DNA from 2 places in the Priestia sp. TSO9 genome. Region 2 is predicted to be linked to the other one. Evidence: riboswitches for the same ligand, from Rfam matches in the RefSeq annotation. Region 2 holds a riboswitch; the other holds the start of a gene.

Region 1 (3,418 bases), on a different contig from region 2:
GGTATGTACCTTCAGTTCCAATTGTTAATACGCCATCTTTTTTCACTTTATTATATAAATCTTCTTGTGAAGATTTATTGTCTCCATTGTTTGCTTCATTTTTTGAGCTAGAACCGCATGCGGCAAGCACAACTGTGAAAGCTAATAGTAGCGACAAAAGTGCAGCAAATTTCTTCATTTTCTAAACCCCCTAGTATTCTGATAGGAAATAATACTCTGTGATACTAAACAAGAACACAGCAAAAGTCAACAAAAAAAACTTATACGATTAATGTGACTTAAAATAAGGGAAATATACCTTCTATACACGGTTTGTCATAAGGATACAGAAAGATTTTAAAATTTGGATTAAGTGGATTTTTAAGGGATATTTGAGGAGTAAAAAGGAAGTTTCATGCGACGATTTTCTCTTTCATTTTTTCATGACTTTTGGTGCAATAAACATATAGTTAAATGTTAAGGTAGAAATAAATTCCTTATGGTACACTTAAAGAAGAATTTATGAAACGGAGCGATATGATGAAAGCCATAAACTTAATCTCAATTGCCTTTGGCGCTATCGCTGGTACATATGCACGTTATTTGCTGAATCTTTCCTTATTATATACGGGCTATCCAATAGGAACGGTAATCGAAAACCTATTAGGAAGCTTCATACTAGGCCTATTAACAGGATTTTTTGTGTGGAAAAAGCCAAAAGAATGGATAAAGCTTGGACTAGGAGTTGGCGTGTGCGGCGGTTTTACAACGTATTCAACGTTTGCAGGAGACGTCATTTCTCTCACTCAGCACCATTTATTTGGGGGAGCCATTTATGTCATTGTCTCTTTAGTAGGTGGAATCCTTCTTGCTTTAGCAGGCTATCTATGCGGTGAAGCGGCAGGGGAAAATTTAGTGAAAGTACATGAGGTGAAGTAAATGAGCATAGTGAGCTTGGCACTTGGTGGAGCAGCTGGAGGAATATGCCGTTATCTTTTGGGTTTAAAAGTTACAAAAGCAGTTTCAAACCCTCCTTTTCCAGTATCAATGCTGTTTGTAAACTTGCTCGGTGCGTTTGGCCTTGGTCTTTTTTACGGTAGTTATTATGGAAAGGTTCCGAGTCATGCTTATGATGATTCAATATTTTTAATGATTGGCATTGGTTTTTTTGGTGCCTTTACCACTTTTTCAACGTTTAGTGTGGAAACCGTACAGTTAATTCGAGAAAAATCTTATCGGAAAATGTTGGCTTACGTGGGGATTTCAGCATTTGGAACAGTTGGTTTATTTACAGTCGGTTTAATTGCAGGAACGTTTTTATTTAAGTAAAGAGAACGTTTCTAGTAGGGAAAAACAAAAAGACGGAGAAGTAGAGAATGGATAGAAAAGCAGAAGTTTGGAAATACATTTTGTTGATTGTAGCTGTTGCAGGTCAGATCATCGGTTTTTTATTTTTATTTATAAATGTTGTGGCGGCATTTATTTTTTACGGTTTTTATATTCTAACTTTTATTATGTTACTCCTGCTGTTTATATGGGATCGGAAAAAGGAAAAAGACAAAGAAGAATTTGACGACTATACCGATTACTAACTATATAAAAAGCAGAATGATGCGGTGCGCCGGGCCTCTTAGTAAAGAAGCTTAAAAGATACATCTATAAAAGGAAGAGAGCCGTAAGAGCATAAAGAGATATTGTATTTACATCTAGTTGTGTTATAATTTTAAGTGCAAAAACAAAATCAATAAATAGCAATCACTAGGGGAGCTTTTTGAAGCTGAGACGAATGTATTTCGGACCCTTTGAACCTGATCTGGTTTGTACCAGCGTAGGGAAGTGGCGATCATGTTTACATAACGATACATGCTAACCACTCTACGTTGTAGAGTGGTTTTTTTGTATGTAATCAAGCCCTCTACACAAGATGAAGTGATTGAAATTTCTCTTTATTCTGAACGGAAAGGTTTCGATCATATGGATATTCCTAAATTTCATGTCATTACAACAGATAAGCAGCCAGTTAAAGAGGTTCGGGACATTTTAACGGCTATTGAGCCTTTTGTGGGTGTCATTCATATTAGAGAAAAAAAGAAAACGGCAAAGCAGATTCAATGTTTGCTAGAAAGCCTGCCATTTTGTCGCTCTAAAATTATTGTAAATGACCGAGTTGATGTAGCGCATGCTTTAAAAGCAAAAGGCGTACAGCTTGCCTATCATAGTTTAGATGTTTCGTGTGTTAGAGACGCATTTCCTTCTCTTATTGTGGGAAAATCAGTTCACTCTGTGGAAGAAGCTCTAGAAGCTGAAAAAGATGGCGCTCATTATATTCTATACGGACATATTTATTCAACTCATTCAAAAAAAGGATTAAAAAGTCGAGGGATAGCAGCGCTAAAAGAAGTAGTAGACGCTGTGGAGATACCAGTTATTGCGATTGGTGGGATTACACCTGGAAATGCCAAAGAGGTACTGCAAACAGGAGCACATGGTATAGCTGTGATGTCTAGTGTCATGCTTGCGCAAGATCCCCTTAAAGCGATTAAACAATATTCTCATATATGGACATCTGGAGGTGGAGAAAATGAAGCAGCATTATGATGTACTGTTAGTCGGAGGAGGCATAATTAGCTCTTCTATCGCTTATCATTTGTCAAAACAAGGAGCATCAGTAGCCATTCTTGAGCGCAATCAAATTGGTTGTGAAGCTTCAAGTGCAGCCGCTGGTATTTTAGGTGCTCAAGCTGAAATTGATGAAGAAGGTCCTCTTTTAGACCTTGCTATTAAGAGCAGAAGCATGTTTCCTGAGCTGGTGAAGGAACTAAAAGAAAAAACGGCCATCGACGTAGAGCTCATTCAAAAAGGCTTATTAAAAGTCGCTGTAACAGAAGAAGATGCACACGTATTAAAGAAAAAAGCCGCTCAGCACCACAGGTGGGATGAACATGTAAAATGGATTGATGTAAAAGAAGCGCGTTTGTTAGAACCCGGGCTCTCTCCAGACATATACGGAGCCATTACAATACCGGGGGACGGCCAGCTAGCTCCGGCTAAGTTAACGCAAGCTCTTGCTCATGGAGCCTTGTATCACGGAACAGATATATTCGAATACTGTGACGTTCATTCTCTTATTATGGAAAATGAAACAGTAAAAGGTGTACAGACGTCCAAAGGATCTTTTTATGGAGAAAAAGTAGTTATTGCAGCAGGCTCATGGGCTAAACGCTTTATTTCTTCTGAACATTTAGGTCAGGTGTTTCCTGTAAAAGGGGAGTGTATTGCTTTGCAAAGTCATAAGCCTTTGCTTTCTAAAACGATATTTTTAGATGAAGGTTTTTACTTAGTGCCAAAGACTGGTGGAAGAATCGTAATAGGGGCAACTAAGCTACAGCATGATTTTACCAAGACGGTTTCTGCACAAGGTATTCAATTTTTGCTGAAT
Region 2 (3,418 bases):
AGGAGAGTTTTCTCCTAAAAATGCAGAACAGCTTGCAGTGATTTTAGAAGGGCTGTTTGTTGGAATGAGCCGCATGTCTCGAAAAACGAACACCGAAAATGCCCTGCAGCTTTACCATTCAGCAATCGATGTATTTTTAAACGGAATTATACCAAGGTCTTCTTAAATAATCGGGGATGCTTATTGAGGTAATGAGTAATCCCTCATTATTTTGTATTTTTATAGACCGAACGTTCAGTATTTTTGTAATTAGGAGGTTTATATGTCATTATTGTTAAGAAATCGAGCGGCGATTTTGCTGCTCATGCTAAATATTTTTATTGTTTTTACAGGAATCGGTCTTGTAATTCCAATTATGCCAACGTATATGACAGAGCTTCATATCAACGGTAGCGTGATGGGGCTTTTAGTAGCGGTGTTTTCACTAACTCAATTTTTGTTTTCACCTTTAGCAGGACGGTTATCAGATTCGTTAGGGAGAAAGAAAATTATTGTAGCGGGAATGATTGTTTTTGCCCTGTCTGAATGGTTCTTTGGTTCAGTGAGTACACCTCTTTTATTATTTGTATCGAGAATGTTAGGCGGGGTTGGGGCCGCGCTCATTATGCCTGCTGTTATGGCCTATACAGCGGACGTGACGTCTGCTAAAGAACGTGCTAAAGGAATGGGCTATGTGACGGCGGCGATTACAACAGGATTTATTATTGGACCCGGTATCGGCGGCTTTTTAGCTGAATACGGCATGCGTGTACCATTTTATATGGCCGCAGTAGCAGGAGGCTTGGCTGCAGTGATTACGCTTCTTGTTTTGCCAGAGTCTCGCCCTGTACAAAATCCTGCTGTTTCAAACCATGAGAATCCAAAAGAAGAGCGGCTGCTACTGCAGCTTATGAATTCTTATAAAGAACCTTATTTTTTAAGTTTAATTATTGTTTTTGTGACATCGTTTGGATTATCCAATTATGAAACGATTTTTTCACTATTCGTTGATCATAAATTTAGCTTTACGCCAAAAGATATTGCGTTTGTTATTACGTTCGGCTCTATTGCGGGGGCTGTAGTGCAGGTTACGATTTTCGGGTGGATTTTAAATAAATTTGGTGAAAAAAGAGTGATTTCTTTTTGCTTGATGATGACGGGACTTTTTATTTTACTTACGCTATTTGTGCACACGTACTGGCTTATTATTGTTGTGACATTTATCGTTTTTTTAGCAACAGATATTTTACGTCCGGCAATCAGCACGCAAATGTCGATGATGGCACAAGACGACCAAGGATATGTAGCCGGACTAAATTCTGCTTATACAAGTCTTGGAAATATTATTGGCCCCGTTGTAGCAGGCTTTCTTTTTGATATAAACATTAATTATCCGTACGTATCAGCTGCACTTGTACTGCTTCTTTGTTTTCTTTTATCTTTAAGAGCAGGGAAGGACAGAAAAACAGCTGTGAGAAATCAAGCGGTTCAAGAGAAATAACGATAAGGAAAAATGATAGAATTCTTAGGGAATAGAAGACCTCCAGTAGCTTACTGGAGGTCTTTTGATTATTCTTTTAGGAATGGTGTAAGGTTTAAAGCGCCACTCAGCCTATAGAGAAGCTTTATTTTATCGGCAAAACAATGAAATGGTTGCAAATAAAAAAGGTTAATAGTAAACTTTAAACGTAACAAGAATAGTATGGGAGCTTGCGCGGGGCAGGCTGAGAGTACAGGGACGCCTGTTGACCATTTGAACCTGTTGGATAATGCCAGCGCAGGGAATGTGAGTACATACCAAAGCACTTTGCGCATGCAAGGTGCTTTTTTGTCTTTTTTGCAGTGTTAAAACTAAATGAAAAGAGTGAAAAAACATGGATATTAGTAAAATTTCAGCTCAATTAGAGAAAGTAAGAGACATAAGTCCGCTTGTTCATAATATTACGAATGTTGTGGTAACCAACTTTACAGCAAATGGACTGCTTGCACTAGGAGCTTCACCTGTTATGGCTTATGCGAAAGAAGAAGTGGCTGACATGGCACGAATCGCTGGAGCGCTTGTCTTAAATATGGGTACACTGACGGCTCAAGAAGTAGAAGCGATGAGAATAGCAGGAAAATCAGCAAATGAAAATGGCGTGCCGGTTATTTTCGATCCTGTAGGAGCCGGAGCGACACCGTTTCGTACAGAAGTAGCACGTCAGCTTGTAGAAGAATTAAATATGGCAGTTATTCGTGGTAACGCTGCTGAAGTTGCGAATGTAGTAGGCGAGTCATGGCTCATTAAAGGCGTTGATTCATTAGAAGGGCAAGGAGACGTCATTGAACTTGCTGAGAAAGCAGCGAACAAATTAGATACAGTGATTGTTATCACGGGTAAACAAGATGTAATCACAGATGGAAACACAACGTATACAGTAGACAACGGTCACCCGTTATTTACGAAAGTGACGGGGACTGGATGTCTGCTGACATCAATTATAGGAGCTTTCGCTGCTGTAGAAAAAGAATATGTCGAGGCAAGCGTTGCTGCTTTAAGTTTTTACGGAGTGGCGGGTGAAATCGCCGCAGAGAAAAAAGGTGAAGAAGGGCCGGGAAGCTTTCAAATTGAGCTGTTAAATCAGCTTCATCTTTTATCTGGGCAGGATATTGAATCATATGCAAGAGTACATCAACGTTAAAAGGAGAGGGAAAATGACAAATGAAGAAATCAAAAAGCTGCTGCAAGTTTATTTTATAATGGGCAGCAATAACTGTACAAAAGATCCGAGAGAAGTGTTGAAAGAAGCAATTGAAGGCGGCGTTACTGTGTTTCAATTCCGTGAAAAAGGCGAAGGTGCCCTAACAGGAGAAGCGAAATATCAGCTGGCGAAGGAACTTCAGCAAATTTGTCAGCAGCACAGCGTTCCTTTTGTTGTGAATGATGATCTTGACTTAGCGATCCGCTTACAAGCAGATGGCGTTCATATTGGCCAAGAAGATGAAAAAGCTCATATTGTTCGAGAGAAAATAGGAAAAGGAATTGTAGGCGTCTCTGTTCATAATGTACAAGAGCTGCAGCAAGCGATGAAAGACGGGGCGGATTATGTAGGAATGGGACCTGTTTTTCCTACTTCTACAAAAAAAGACGCAAAAGCAGTGCAAGGTACAAAGTTAATTGAAGAAGTGCGAAACCAGAATATTGACTTTCCAATTGTAGGAATCGGCGGGATCACGCCTGAAAATGCCAAACAAGTAGTAGAAGCAGGTGCAGATGGCGTTTCTATTATTACCGCGATTAGCTTAGCAGCGTCTCCAAAAGAAAAAGCAGCTCAATTGAAAGAAGCGGTAGGAAAATAAAAAAAGCGCACAGTGTGCGCTTTTTTTATTATAGCTGAACAGTTTGAGGAGTTTCTTCGCCTTCATTCATAAAGCGAATTTCGTTCGGCGTAATTTCAAG

Evidence for each region. A riboswitch is a leader RNA that binds a small molecule or an ion and turns the genes downstream of it on or off. The one in region 2 is predicted to bind thiamine pyrophosphate.
Region 1: another riboswitch for thiamine pyrophosphate. It lies ahead of LJC66_RS02570 (thiamine phosphate synthase); the one in region 2 lies ahead of thiM (hydroxyethylthiazole kinase).

Annotation. Positions count from the first base shown of each region.
Region 1 is NZ_JAJEKD010000008.1:75,249-78,666, forward strand. Features, by position in the region: gene LJC66_RS02550 (amino acid ABC transporter substrate-binding protein) at 1-178, opposite strand, end outside; gene LJC66_RS02555 (fluoride efflux transporter FluC) at 502-918, shown strand; gene crcB (fluoride efflux transporter CrcB) at 919-1,308, shown strand; gene LJC66_RS02565 (hypothetical protein) at 1,356-1,571, shown strand; TPP riboswitch at 1,730-1,831, shown strand; gene LJC66_RS02570 (thiamine phosphate synthase) at 1,954-2,577, shown strand; gene thiO (glycine oxidase ThiO) at 2,561-3,418, shown strand, end outside.
Region 2 is NZ_JAJEKD010000013.1:517,501-520,918, forward strand. Features, by position in the region: gene LJC66_RS10850 (TetR/AcrR family transcriptional regulator) at 1-166, shown strand, start outside; gene LJC66_RS10855 (MFS transporter) at 263-1,480, shown strand; TPP riboswitch at 1,672-1,780, shown strand; gene thiM (hydroxyethylthiazole kinase) at 1,854-2,660, shown strand; gene thiE (thiamine phosphate synthase) at 2,674-3,318, shown strand; gene LJC66_RS10870 (pyridoxamine 5'-phosphate oxidase family protein) at 3,347-3,418, opposite strand, start outside.